One region of the Streptomyces sp. NPDC015131 genome, then DNA from elsewhere that is predicted to be linked to it. Evidence: riboswitches for the same ligand, from Rfam matches in the RefSeq annotation. Region 1 holds a riboswitch; the other holds the start of a gene.
What was found. Region 1 has a riboswitch for glycine ahead of gcvT (glycine cleavage system aminomethyltransferase GcvT). Riboswitches for the same ligand answer to the same signal wherever they lie in the genome.
Positions count from the first base shown of each region.

Region 2: another riboswitch for glycine. It lies ahead of gcvP (aminomethyl-transferring glycine dehydrogenase); the one in region 1 lies ahead of gcvT (glycine cleavage system aminomethyltransferase GcvT).

Region 1 is NZ_JBIBVB010000003.1:55,659-62,748, forward strand. Features, by position in the region: gene ACF08D_RS11665 (ABC transporter substrate-binding protein) at 1-1,528, opposite strand, end outside; gene ACF08D_RS11670 (ABC transporter permease) at 1,613-2,611, opposite strand; gene ACF08D_RS11675 (enhanced serine sensitivity protein SseB C-terminal domain-containing protein) at 2,894-3,673, opposite strand; gene ACF08D_RS11680 (enhanced serine sensitivity protein SseB) at 3,710-4,450, opposite strand; gene ACF08D_RS11685 (AAA family ATPase) at 4,557-5,234, opposite strand; glycine riboswitch at 5,406-5,497, shown strand; gene gcvT (glycine cleavage system aminomethyltransferase GcvT) at 5,660-6,775, shown strand; gene gcvH (glycine cleavage system protein GcvH) at 6,852-7,090, shown strand, end outside.
Region 2 is NZ_JBIBVB010000004.1:884,530-891,619, forward strand. Features, by position in the region: gene ACF08D_RS20100 (hypothetical protein) at 1-499, shown strand, start outside; gene ACF08D_RS20105 (DUF5999 family protein) at 748-954, shown strand; gene gcvP (aminomethyl-transferring glycine dehydrogenase) at 1,235-4,120, opposite strand; glycine riboswitch at 4,300-4,399, opposite strand; gene ACF08D_RS20115 (PRC-barrel domain-containing protein) at 4,514-4,879, shown strand; gene ACF08D_RS20120 (DNA polymerase IV) at 5,123-6,643, opposite strand; gene ACF08D_RS20125 (MerR family transcriptional regulator) at 6,752-7,090, opposite strand, start outside.

The sequences.
Region 1 (7,090 bases):
CCGGGTCGTTCAGCTCGGAGAGGTTGGTGTTGCCGGACTGGCCGATGGCCTTGCCGTGCACGATCTGCTGGAGGTAGCCGTAGCCGGTCGGCCAGTCGGCGCCCCACTGCATCATGATCAGACCGATGTTCTGCTTCTTGTTGAAGGAGGGGACACCGGCGTGGTCGGAGAAGTACTTCGACGACGGGTACTGCTTGATCTTGGCGTCGATGCCGACCTTCTTCAGCGACTGGATGATCGCGGTGGCCGCGTCGATCTCGGGCTGGCGGTCGCTGCGGGCGGAGATGAAGGTGGAGATCTTCTCCTGGCCGCACGCCTTCAGGTGCTGCTTGGCCTTGGCCTCGTCGCCCTTGTTGCCGTCGGTGGCGTAGAGGTCGAACTTCTGGTGGCCGGGCAGGTCGTTCGGCAGGACGGTGCTGGCGACGTCACCGCGGATCGGGCCGCCCATCGAGGTCTGCACGGAGACCTTGTCGATGGCGTACTGGACGGCCTTGCGGCACTCGACGTTGTCGAACGGCTTCACCTTGGTGTTGACGGCCATGTAGACGAGCCGGCCGCCGTAGGTGTTGTCCGTGTTGGCCTTCAGGTCCGGCTTGTTCATGATCTGGGCCTGGGTCTGGGCGTCGACGCCGCCGCCCTTGAGGTCGGCGATGATGTCGCCGGCCATCAGGTCCTTGTCGATGGTGGCCTGGTTGACCTTGAGGTTGAGGACGATCTTGTCCGGGTACTGCTTGCGCAGCGGGTCGGTCTTGGCGTCCCAGTGCTCGTTGCGGACGAGGACGACCTGCTGGCCGTCCTTGTAGGTCTCGAACTTGTACGAGCCCGAGGACACGATCGACTTGGTGTAGTCCGTGCCCTTGTCCTTGGCCTTCGGAACCGGGGCGGTCTGCGGGGCGCTGACCAGGTAGTCGAAGTCCGCGAACGCCTTGTTGAGCTTGAAGACGATCGTGTGGTCGTCCGGCGTCTGGATGGACGCGATGCCCTTGTCGCTCTTGTCCTTGTACGGGCCCTTGTACTTGGCCGGGTCGTCCAGGAGCTGCTGGAAGTAGTTCGGGCCGTTGGACAGCACGTCACGCGCGAAGTTGGAGCGCTCGACGGCGTACTTGACGTCCTTGGCCGTGACCGGCGTGCCGTCCGAGTACTTCACGCCCTTGCGGATCTTGTACGTCCAGGTCTTGCCGCCGTCGCTGGGGACGCCCATGCCCTCGGCGAGGTCGGGGACCAGCTCGTTGCCCTTCTCCCCCGGGCCCGGCTTGAAGGTCGTCAGCGGACGCGCGTACAGGCGGCTGAAGTTGTAGATGAAGGAGTAGTACGTGTTGCCCGGGTCGAACGACTCGGGGGCGTCGGCCATCGCGTAGGTGACCGTGCCGCCCTTCTGGTCCGAGGCGTTGACGACACCGGTCGTCGCCGCGTTCGCCTTGGCGTTGCCCTTGCCGTCCGAGCCGCCGTCGTCCGCCTTGCTGCAACCCGCCAGAAGCAGGCCGGCACTGCTGACGACCGCGATCGCGGCCACTGCTGACCTTCGCATTTTCGTCGAACTCCCCTTTGTTTTCGGAAACTTGCCGGACGGTCCCGGCCGGGTGGCAACCGCCGTCGGATGACGTGGCAGACGTCAGCGGCTGCGCGGGTCGAGAGCGTCCCGGAGGCCATCACCGAGCAGGTTGAAGGCCAGTACGGTGATGAAGATCGCGAGGCCGGGGACGAGCATGAACTGCGGGTCGACCTGGAAGAAGTTGACCGCTTCCCGCAGCATGCCGCCCCACGAGGCCTGCGGTGGCTGGATTCCGACGCCGAGGAAGCTCAGCGACGCCTCGAAGATGATGTTGGTCGGAATGAGCAGCGTCGCGTAGACGGTGATCGGGCCCACGAGGTTCGGCAGCAGCTCGCGGAAGAGGATGTACGGGCCGCGGGCCCCCATCCCGCGCGAGGCGTCGATGAACTCGCGCTCCCGCAGGGCGAGCGTCTGGCCGCGCACGATCCGCGCCATGTAGGGCCAGTTGAAGAACCCGATGACGAAGATCAGCACGCCGATGTGGAGCGGCAGGCCCTCCAGGCCGAAGGCCCCGCCCTGGAGCGTCGCCGAGATGGCGATGGCGAACAGCAGCAGCGGGAAGGCCAGGAAGGTGTCCATCAGACGGCTGACGACGGTGTCCACCCGGCCGCCGTAGTACCCGGCGACCAGGCCGAGGACCACGCCGATCAGGTTGGACAGGATCGTCGCGCCGAAGGCGACGACCAGCGAGACCCAGGACCCCTCCAGGATGCGCGCCAGGATGTCGCGGCCGAACTTGGGGTCGACGCCCAGCGGGTGGTCCCAGCTCATCCCGCCGAACCCGCCCTTGGGGAGCGAGGTGTTGGGGTCGACCAGGTCCTGCTGGAAGGCGTTCGGGTCCAGGCCCAGCAGCGACTGGATCGGCCGGGAGAGCACGGCGATCAGGATGAGCAGGACGACGACCACTCCGCCGGTGACCGCCAGTTTGTCCCGCTTGAAGCGGGTCCAGGCGATCTGGCCGAGTGAACGTCCCTCGATCTGCTGGGACTTGGCGCCTGCGAGTACGGCCTCGGGAGCGGCCTCGGCCTGTGATCCGGTGGTCTCAATCGGTGCGGTCATCGTCCCTCGTGGCTCGCCCGTGCCGACGGTCGCCGACAGTGCTCGACGGGCCGCCCGGATCTGCGGTGCGGTCCGTTCAGGGAAGGCGCGGATGCGCTGCACGCATGTGCGACGCCCCCTGGTTGGGGGGAGTCTTCAATGGGTTCACGATCACCCGCCAGCCCTCATCGGGAATGTTTGCGCAACCGTGATGCGGGTCGCGCCCTTCCGCTATCCGGACCCGGGGAGCGGCTCAGCGGACCAACTCGCCCGCTATGGAAGCGAACCGGACAGGCGGGGACGTCAGCCGCGAGGCGGGTAGCCGTACCCCGTACCGGGCACGACGGGCGCGGTGGCGTGGGCCTCGCGGTCGTAGAAGGGGCGGGCGTTGGCCCGCAGCCAGAGGGTGACCGGGTCGTACTCGTCGGACATGGCGACGGTGGAGACGGGCAGGCCGTCGGGGACGGCGGCGACGGACTGGCGCATCATCGCGTGCACGGCGTCCACGGACGCCTGGCCGCTGTCGTACAGGTCGAGGCCGATGGCCAGGTAGGGCGTGCCGAGCGCGGGCTGGACCCAGGCGCGGCGCAGGGAGCGCACGGCGGGGGTGCGGTGGGCGTTCTGGGTGAGCAGGGCGTAGAACTGCGGGAGCTGGATGCCCGGTTCGGACAGCTTCAGCGGCCCGGCGGGCATCCGGTCGAGGCCGGTGGCGATGCGGCGCAGGTCGGGCCAGGGGATGCCGACGCCGCCGCCGGGGGCGTGCGGGTTGAGCCAGACGCCCCAGCGGTCGGGGTAGAGGGCGCGGGCGATGTCGCGGCCGTCGATCACCTCGTGGGCGCGGTTCCAGCCGGAGGCGGCCAGCTCCTGGGCGGAGGTGACGCAGGGGGCGTACCCGTGGCCGTCGACCTCCATGTTCCCGTACTGGGCGTCGGGCGAGCCGGCCCGGCCGTGCCAGAGGAGCATCCACAGCCGCCCCTCGGCGAGGGCGTGCAGGAGCCCCTCGTACGCGTCGTAGCGGCCGGGCGTCACCTGGCTCAGCATGTGCTCGACCTGTCCGGCCGCAGCGGTGCCTGACGCGCTCACCCTGGATCCCGCCCCTCTTCCGTCCACCCGACCAGCTTATGCGTGTCCGCGCCGGTAGAAGGGGCGCACCTTCTCCAGCATCCAGTCGCCCACCGGGTCCTGCGCGACGTCGAGGAGGACCAGGTTGACCGGCCAGGGCGCCCGCACCCGGCCGAGCGCCCGGCCGAGGGCGTCCATGGGTACGTTACGGTCGGCGGCCTCCCAGGAGGAGAGCTGGACGCCGACGAAGAGGACGGGGTCGTCGCCCTCGATGCTGGCGAGGCACCGGCGGGCGCTGAGGACGGTGCCGGTGGCGTCGAACTCGGCGGCGGCGGCCGACAGGAGGTCGACCGGGTCCTGCTGCCAGTCCGGCTCGAACAGGCGTACCCGGCCGCCGCTCGCCGGGCCGTCCAGCGGGGTGCGCCCGGTGCGGCACAGCTCGGCGACGGCGGGCGGCGGCAGCGGGGCGCCGACCGCTCCGCCGGGGTTCACGGCGATGCCGAGCTGCGGCGGCAGGCCGCGGGCGAACTCGACGGCCGGGGCGACGGCGTACGGCATGTGGGGGCCGGCGCACTGCACGAGCTGGGTCTCGGAGCTGAAGACGGGCACGTACCCCTGGCCGTCGATCTCCAGGGTGGGCAGGTCCAGGTCGCGGCTGTCGCGGTCGCCACCCTTGGGCAGGGGCACCCAGACGCGGCTGCGGCCCAGGACCTCGACGAGGCGGCCCCCGGCCGCGGGGTTGCCGAGGGAGGCGGCGAGCACCTCTTCCAGCTCATTGGCCGGCCATGCTGTGTCCACTGGTGCCCCCCGGTCCTTCCGCGCGTGTGCCTGTGCCGCGTACGGCCGCGCCCGGTGCGCCCGGCGCCGCCCGCAGCACCCTAACGCGGCGCGGCGGGCCGGCGGCTCAGTGGATCCGGAACGCGATCCGGGCGAGCGCGCCGGCCGCCGGCCGGTCCAGCAGCACCGTGGAGGCGCAACCGCGCGGGACGACGCCCCGCTCGGCGTCCCGCACCAGCCGGCCGACCGCCCTGCGGTGCCGGGCGAAGGCGTACCCGGACACGCCCCGTCCGCGCTCCCGCTGGCCCTCCCGGGCGGTGCGGGGCGTGACGTCCAGCAGCAGCAGGTGCAGGGCGGTGCCGCGCCGCCGGGCCTCGCGGGCCAGCCAGCGCCGCACCCACGCCTGGGTGCCGCAGTCGTGGACGACGACGCTCCGCCCGGCGCGCAGCTCGCGGCGCAGCCCGGCGTAGTGGGCGAGCCGGACGAGGGGGCGGTAGACGGCGTACGGCAGGAAGCCGGGCACCCGGTGCTCCCAGCGCTCCCGGGCGTCCTGCGAGTCGATGCCGCGGCCCTGGGCCGCGCGGGCGATCAGGGTGGACTTGCCGCTGCCGGGCAGGCCCGAGACGACGACCAGGTCACCGGCGGCGAAGGTCAGCGCCCGGGGGCCGCGGCCGGCCCGGCCGCGCAGGTCGCGCACGACCGGCCGGGCCGCCGCTCCGGCCGCCGCCCGGCCGCGCGCGGGCAGGCCCGGCTGCGCGGGCACCCCCGCGGTCGTCGCGTACGCCCCGCCGTGCTGCAACGTCATCGCTTCTCCCCCTGCTGAGGCGTGTCGGGGCCCGGACCGGCCGACCCGACCCTTGCCCAAGAAGTGTAAAGAACGGGTAATAAGCCACAAGCGATTTGCCGCGGACGGCCCTCGTGCAATGATGTGCGCGCCGGCGGGCACCGTCGCGCGCACAACCGCATACCGGCCGTTTGAATCCGCGCGGGAGAGTCCCGGGTCCGCCCGGGCGCCGAAGGAGCAAGTTCCTCCCTTGAATCTCTCAGGCCCCGTACCGCGTGGATGAGGCAGATCTGAAAAGCGGGCCGCCCCGGCGGCTCCACCCAAGGTGCAAGCCGATGCCTCCGTCCCGGTGGACACGAGGTCACGGTGAACCTCTCAGGTTCCGATGACAGATGGGGAGGACCGTCTTCGAGCCATGCCCGTCCTGGGACCTGGGAGCCATATCCATGAGCACTGCCCCCCGTCTGACCGCCCTCGATGCCGTGCATCGCGCGCTGGGCGCGACCATGACCGACTTCGCGGGCTGGGACATGCCGCTGCGGTACGGCAGCGAGCGCGACGAGCACCTCGCCGTCCGTACGCGGGCCGGACTCTTCGACCTCTCCCACATGGGGGAGATCACCGTGACCGGGCCGCAGGCGGCGGCCCTGCTGGACTTCGCGCTCGTCGGCAACATCGGCAGCGTCGGCGTCGGCCGCGCCCGCTACACGATGATCTGCCAGGAGGACGGCGGCATCCTCGACGACCTGATCGTGTACCGGCTCGGTGAGACCGAGTACATGGTCGTCGCCAACGCCTCGAACGCGCAGACCGTGCTGGACGCGCTCACCGCCCGCGCCGCCGGGTTCGACGCCGTGGTGCGGGACGACCGCGAGGCGTACGCGCTGCTGGCCGTGCAGGGCCCGGAGTCGCCCGGCATCCTGAAGTCGCTGACCGACGCCGACCTGGACGGGCTGAAGTACTACGCGGGCCTGCCGGGCACGGTCGCGGGCGTCCCCGCGCTGATCGCCCGCACGGGCTACACCGGGGAGGACGGCTTCGAGCTGTTCGTGGAGCCGCAGCACGCCGAGAAGCTGTGGCAGGCGCTGCTGGAGGCGGGCACCCCGGTGGGCCTGATCCCCTGCGGCCTGTCCTGCCGCGACACGCTGCGCCTGGAGGCGGGCATGCCGCTGTACGGGCACGAGCTGACGACGTCGCTGACCCCGTTCGACGCGGGCCTGGGCCGGGTGGTCAAGTTCGAGAAGGAGGGCGACTTCGTGGGCCGCCGGGCCCTGGAGGCCGCCGCCGAGCGGGCGCAGGCCGCCCCGCCGCGCCGGCTCGTGGGCCTGATCGCCGAGGGCCGCCGGGTGCCGCGCGCCGGGATGTCCGTCGTCGCGGACGGCACGGTGATCGGCGAGGTCACCTCGGGCGCGCCGTCGCCGACGCTGGGCCGGCCGATCGCCATGGCGTACGTCGACGCCGCGCACGCCGCGCCGGGCACCGGGGGGGTCGGGGTCGACATCCGCGGTACTCATGAGCCGTACGAGGTCGTGGCGCTTCCCTTCTACAAGCGCCAGAAGTGATCGCCCGCACCACCCGTCCGTCCGTCCCGTCCACCCCGTGCACCAGCACTCCCCCGCGTACAGGAGAATTTGCGTCATGAGCAACCCCCAGCAGCTTCGCTACAGCAAGGAGCACGAGTGGCTGTCGGCCGCCGAGGACGGCGTGTCGGTGGTCGGCATCACGGAGCACGCGGCGAACGCCCTGGGCGACGTCGTGTACGTCCAGCTCCCCGCGGTCGGTGACACGGTGACCGCGGGCGAGACCTGCGGCGAGCTGGAGTCGACCAAGTCCGTCAGCGACCTGTACTCCCCGGTGACCGGCGAGGTCGTCGAGGC
Region 2 (7,090 bases), on a different contig from region 1:
GCTGAGCCCCGAACTCCCGCTGCCCGTCCACGTCCTGGACGTCCGGGACCCGGCCGTGCCGCCCGCCGCCGGCGGCGCGCCGCGGACCCGGCTGGCCGGCTGGCGCTTCCTGATCCGCTCCGGCGACCGCCCGGTCGCCGGGGCGGACACGATGCTCACCGCGGACGGCTGGGCGTTCTCGCACTTCTTCGAGGGGCCCTATCTCGCCTCGACGGAGCGGGCGCTGCGCCAGGCCGACGCGATGGCCACCCGGCACCAGGCGCGGCTGCTCTCGGTACCGGATCTGTACATGCTGACGCTGTGGCTGCACGGCGACCCGGAGGCCGATCCGGCCACCGGCGCCCCGGCGCCCGCGGACGTCCTGATCCCGCTCGCGCCGGCGCCGCCGGGGATCGCCCCGCACCTGCCGTACCGGGTCGCGGACCTGCTTCCGATGCTGACGTTGCGCCTGGTGCCGCCGTTGCTGGAGTCGCTCGACTCGCTGGAGTCAACGGCCTGAGGGGTACCCGTCCGATCGGACTAGTCCAGGGAGGCCATCCCGAACCACCCGAAGAGGCAGTGCGGTTGACCTGAACCATCCGGGCGGGTGATACGTCATTAAGCAGTAGGAAGCGCTGTAGCGAAATCCCTGCGGATTGACGCCCGTGGGGCAACACTGGGAACGGACCGACCGACCAACGGGGGGCGGCCATGAGCACCGCATCGAGCCGCAGGACTCACACCACACCGCAGCGAAAGAACCGACCCATGTGCCAGCACCAGCCAGCCTGTCCGACCGCCGACTCCGCCGACAGGGAGGCGGCCCGTCTGGTGGCCCACCACCCGGAGCAGGGCTGGAGCCTGCTGTGCAACGGTGTCCTGCTCTTCGAGGACACCGGCGAACTGCTGCCGGACGGCCAGATCATCGCGCCGAACCGGCCGCTGAGCGCGTCGAAGGTCGTCACCGCGGCCTGAGCGGTCCCGCGGCGCCACCGGCCAGGCACGGGCGGGCACGGGTACCACCGCGCGAGCACCGCGAGCACGGCGAAGGGCCGGTACGGACACCAGATCCGTACCGGCCCTTCGCCATGTCCACCGGGTCCGCGTGTCCACCGGCCTACGCCGTGTCCACCGGTCCTAGGCCGACCCCGTCGGCCCCACGCCGACCCCGTCGGTCCTACGCCATGTCCACCGGCCCTACGCCGGCCCCGCCGGGTCTCCACCGGGCTCGGCGGAGACCCGGCGGGTCGGTCCGTCAGCCCTCGTACTCGTCCATGGGCGGGCAGGAGCAGACCAGGTTGCGGTCGCCGAACGCGCCGTCGATGCGGCGCACCGGCGGCCAGTACTTGTCGGCGGCCGAGACACCGGCCGGGAAGACGGCCTCCTCGCGGCTGTAGGCGTGGTTCCACTCGCCGCCCAGCGCGTTCGCCGTGTGCGGGGCGTTGCGCAGCGGGTTGTCGTCGGCGGGCCACTCGCCCGAGGCGACCTTCTCGATCTCCGCCCGGATCGCGATCATCGTGTCGCAGAAGCGGTCGAGTTCGGTCAGGTCCTCGCTCTCGGTCGGCTCGATCATCAGTGTGCCGGCCACCGGGAAGGACATGGTGGGCGCGTGGAAGCCGTAGTCGATCAGGCGCTTGGCGATGTCGTCGACGCTGACGCCGGTCGCCTTGGCGAGCGGGCGGAGGTCCACGATGCACTCGTGGGCGACCAGCCCGGCCGGGCCCGTGTAGAGCACCGGGTAGTGCGGCTCCAGGCGCTTGGCGATGTAGTTGGCCGCGAGGACGGCGACCTGGGTCGCGCGCTTGAGGCCCTCGCCGCCCATCAGCCGGACGTACGCCCAGGAGATCGGCAGGATGCCCGCCGAGCCCCACGGGGCGGCCGAGATGGGACCGACACCGGTCTCCGGGCCGGCGCTCGGCTGGAGCGGGTGGTTGGGCAGGTACGGGGCGAGGTGCTCGCGCACGCCGACCGGGCCGACGCCCGGGCCGCCGCCGCCGTGCGGGATGCAGAAGGTCTTGTGCAGGTTCAGGTGCGAGACGTCACCGCCGAAGTGGCCCGGCTTCGCGAGGCCGACCAGGGCGTTGAGGTTGGCGCCGTCCACGTACACCTGGCCGCCCGCCTCGTGCACCTGGGCGCAGATGTCGGCGACGTGCTCCTCGAACACCCCGTGCGTGGACGGGTAGGTGATCATCAGCACGGACAGCTCGTCGCGGTACTGCTCGATCTTGGCGCGCAGGTCCTCGACGTCGATCTCGCCGTCGTCGGCCGTCTTGACGACGACGACCTTCATCCCGGCCATCACGGCGCTGGCGGCATTGGTGCCGTGCGCGGAGGAGGGGATGAGGCAGACCGTGCGCTGCGTGTCGCCGTTGGCGCGGTGGTACGCGCGGACGGCGAGCAGCCCGGCCAGCTCGCCCTGCGAGCCGGCGTTGGGCTGGATGGAGACCTTGTCGTAGCCGGTGACCTCGGCGAGGCGCTCCTCCAGCTCGCGGATCAGGGTCAGGTAGCCCTGCGCCTGGTCGACCGGCGCGAAGGGGTGGATCTGGCCGAACTCGGGCCAGGTCACCGGCTCCATCTCGGTGGTCGCGTTCAGCTTCATGGTGCAGGAGCCGAGCGGGATCATGCCGCGGTCCAGCGCGTAGTCGCGGTCGGCGAGCTTGCGCAGGTAGCGCAGCATCGCGGTCTCGGAGCGGTGCGCGTGGAAGACGGGGTGGGTGAGGTACGCGTCGGAGCGCAGCAGCGCCGCGGGCAGCACGTCGTCGGTGGACGCGTCCAGCGCCTCGATGTCGCCCGTCACGCCGAAGGCGTCCCACACGGCGGCGATCTGCGCGCGCCCGGTGGTCTCGTCGCAGGCGGCGGAGACGTGGTCGGCGTCGACGAGGCGGAGGTTCACCCCGTTCTCCCGGGCGGCGGCGACCGCCTCGGCGGCCCGGCCGGGGACGCGGACGGTCACGGTGTCGAAGAACGCGCCGTGCACGACCTCCACACCGCCCGCGCGCAGACCCTCCGCCAGGACGACGGCGTACCGGTGGGTGCGCCGGGCGATCGTCTTCAGGCCCTCGGGGCCGTGGTAGACGGCGTACATGCCCGCCATCACGGCGAGCAGCACCTGCGCGGTGCAGATGTTGCTGGTGGCCTTCTCGCGGCGGATGTGCTGCTCGCGGGTCTGGAGGGCCAGGCGGTACGCCTTGTCACCGTCGGCGTCCACGGAGACGCCGACGAGCCGGCCGGGCAGGCTGCGGGCGTAGGTGTCGCGGACGGCCATGTACCCGGCGTGCGGGCCGCCGAAGCCCATGGGGACGCCGAAGCGCTGGGTGGTGCCGACCGCGATGTCGGCGCCCAGCTCGCCGGGCGAGGTGAGCAGGGTCAGCGCCAGCAGGTCGGCGGCGACGGTGACGATCGCGCCCAGCTCGTGCGCCTGGTCGATGACGGCCTTGATGTCCCGGACGGCACCGGAGGCACCCGGGTACTGGAGCAGCACGCCGAACACGCCGCGCTTGGCCACCTCGGCGGGGATGCCCTCGCTCAGGTCGGCGACGACGACCTCGACACCGGTCGGCTCGGCGCGGGTCTGGATGACGGCGACGGTCTGGGGCAGCGCGTCGGCGTCGACCAGGAAGACACCGTTCTTGACCTTGCCGACCCGGCGGGCCAGCGACATGGCCTCGGCGGCCGCGGTGCCCTCGTCGAGCAGCGAGGCGCCGGAGGTGGGCAGCCCGGTCAGGTCGGCGACCATGGTCTGGAAGTTGAGCAGGGCCTCCAGGCGGCCCTGGGAGATCTCCGGCTGGTACGGCGTGTACGCGGTGTACCAGGCCGGGTTCTCCATGACGTTGCGCAGGATCACCGGCGGCGTGAAGGTGCCGTGGTAGCCGAGACCGATCATGGGCGCGAGGACCTGGTTGCGGTCGGCCAGCGAACGGAGTTCGGCCAGCACCTCCGCCTCGGTGCGCGCGTCGGGCAGCCCGAGGGCGCCGGCGCTCTTGATGACATCCGGGACCGCGGCAGCCGTGAGCTCGTCGAGCGAACCGTAGCCGACCTGCGCGAGCATCTTGGCGCGGGCCTCGTCGTCGGGCCCGATGTGCCGCTGCTCGAACGGGATGCCCTGTTCGAGTACGGAGAGCGGAGTGCGGTTGGCGGTCATGGCGGGGGCCTCCTGGTCGATGCGACCTGCGAGGGGCACCGCGGCGCGGGTGCCCGGACGGCCTCCCCCTCTGTCATCTCGACCTGAGAGCTTCACCGGACCTCCCCGAGGGGCGGGCCGGCTTTCACCGTCGGTGAGGGCGGATGCCGTCCGACGCCCGCCCTGCTTTCCAGAGTGACCTCGTCCGTGCGGTACCGGGTGCCTGAGAGATTCCGGGGAGGATTTGCTCCTTCGGCGCCTCCGAAAGGTTTCTCCGGAGGACTCTCCCGCACGGGGTCAGCGGCCGTAGCCAGCCTACCAGCGCGGTCCCTCGCGGATCCCTCGAGTGGCCGACGTCACCGAAGTGCACTTTCGTAGTGTTTGACGCAGCGGTTGCGACCCGTTGGAGGGACCGTGCAGACCGACATCGACCCGCGCAGCCTGATCGGCCGCAAGGCGTTCGACCGCGACGGCAACAAGATCGGCACCATCGACGAGGTGTACCTGGACGACGCGACCGGCGTCCCGGAGTGGGCCGCCGTCCGCACGGGCCTGTTCAGCCGTGACGCCTTCGTCCCCCTGGAGCCCAGCGACCTCGCGGACGACGGCCTGCACGTCCCATACGAGCGCGCCCTGATCAAGGACGCCCCCGACTTCGGCGTCGGCCGCCATCTGTCGCCCGAGCAGGAGGTCCAGCTCTACCACCACTACGGCATCGCGCTTCCGCCCCCGCCCGCCGCCGACCGCGACTTCGGGACGATAGCCGGTCACGACGACTGACCACAGGTACGACGGCCACGACGACCAACCGCGGGACGACGGCCAGGACGACGGACCCGGTACGACCGGTCACCACGACCAGCCGCCGGTACGACCGGCCACGACGACCCACCGCGGGCACCACCGGCCACGCCCACCAACCGCGGGCACCACCGGCCACGATGACCAACCGCCGGTACGACCGGCCACGACGACCAACCGCGGGCACCACCGGTCACGACGACCAACCGCGGGCGCCACCCGTCACGACGACCGACCCGGTACCAGGGGCAGCGGGTCCGACGGGGCCAGCTCCGGGTCGTCCGCCCGGAAGGTCCGCACCCGCCCCGGGGGCGACCCCGGCTCCTCGAACCGCACGGTCACCCGCCCCAGCCCGCTCCCCTGCACCCACCCGGGGCCGTACTCGGTGTGCCGTACGTCCTGTCCGGCGGCCCATCTCCGCCCGCCCCCCTCCGCGCCCGGCCCCCCGGGACCGGCCGCGCCCTCCGCGCCCACGGCCGCCCCAGTCGGCGGCTCCCGGCCGGGCCCGGCCGCACCCGCGACGCCCACCGGCGGACCGTCCGCGCCAGGGGCCTCCGTGCCACCGCCGGACGCCACGACCAGCGCCCGGCCGCCCGCACCCGGCTTGCCCGCACCCAGGCCACCCGCCGCCTCCGCCGACGGCCCCGGAGCGGCGGGGGGCGCCTTCTCCGCGGCGGCCTGGGCGAACAGGTCCTCCTGGGTGTAGTCCGCGAGCCCCGACACCCCCACGCCCAGCAGCCGGACACCGCCCGTGGTGTCCACCGCCTCCAGCAGCCGCGCCGCGGCCTCCCGCACCACCACCGGGTCGTCCGTCGGGCCACGCAGCGTCTCGGAGCGCGTCAGCGTCGAGAAGTCGTACCTCCGCACCTTCAGCACCACCGTCCGCCCCGAGCGTCCCGCGCTCCGCAGGCGCTGCACACACCGCTCGGCCAGCCGCTCCACCTCGGTCCGCACCCGCACCCGGTCGTGCAGGTCCACGTCGAAGGTGTCCTCCACCGACACCGACTTGGCATCCCGCTCCGCGACGACCGGCCGGTCGTCGTACCCCAGCGCCATCCGGTACAGGGACTCGCCATGGGCCTTCCCCAGGAGCCGGACCAGCTCGTCCTCCCCCGCCGCCGCCAGGTCCGCGACCGTCGTCATGCCGGCGCGCCGCAGATGCTCCCCGGTGGCGGGCCCCACGCCCGGCAGAATGCGCACCGACTTGGGCCCCAGCAGCTCCCGCTCCGTGCCCGGTGCGATCATCACCAGGCCGTCGGGCTTGGCCTCCTCGGACGCGATCTTGGCGATCATCTTGGAGCCGGCGAGCCCCACCGAGCCGGTCAGCCCCGTCACCGCCCGGATGTCGGCGCGCAGCCGCTCCCCGGCCGCCCGCGCGCCCGCCGCGTCGAAGGCGCACCCTCCGGCCTCCAGGTCGACGAACGCCTCGTCGAGGCTCAGCGGCTCCACGAGCGGCGACAGCTCCCGCAGCAGCTCCATGACCCGGTCGCTCACCGAGCGGTAGAGCGAGAAGCGCGGCACCAGATACGCGGCGTTCGGCGCCAGCCGGCGCGCCTGGGCCATCGGCATCGCCGAGTGCACCCCGAACCGCCGGGCCTCGTACGAGGCGGTGGCGACCACACCACGCGGGCCCAGGCCGCCCACGACCACCGGCTTTCCGCGCAGACTCGGCTTCGTCGCCTGCTCGGCGGCGGCGAAGAAGGCATCCATGTCCAGATGCAGGATCGTCGGCGCTGGTCTCACATCACCGATGCTGCCCTACGCCACTGACAATCGCTCGCACAGACGTGCGGACCCCGGCCTCGGGCGGCCGACAGCCGCGCACGCGGTCCGAGGACGGGCACGGCGGGCTCAGACGGCCCGGTCACGGCGCCGGCGCGCCAGCTCGTCCGTCGGGTTGTGCCCGACCAGGGTCTCCCCGGTGTCCACGCGCTCCCCGTGGAGCTGCGACAGCGCCGCCTCCACGTCCCGCCAGACCACGCCCACGGCGATCCCGAAGACCCCCTGGCCACCCTGGAGCAGGTCGACGACCTCGTCGGGCGAGGAGCACTCGTAGACGGTCGCGCCGTCGCTCATCAGCGTCATGCGCTCCAGGTCGCGAAAGCCGCGCGCCCGGAGGTGCTGCACGGCCGCGCGGATGTTCTGCAGGGCGACACCCGTGTCGAGGAAGCGCTTGACGATCTTGAGGAC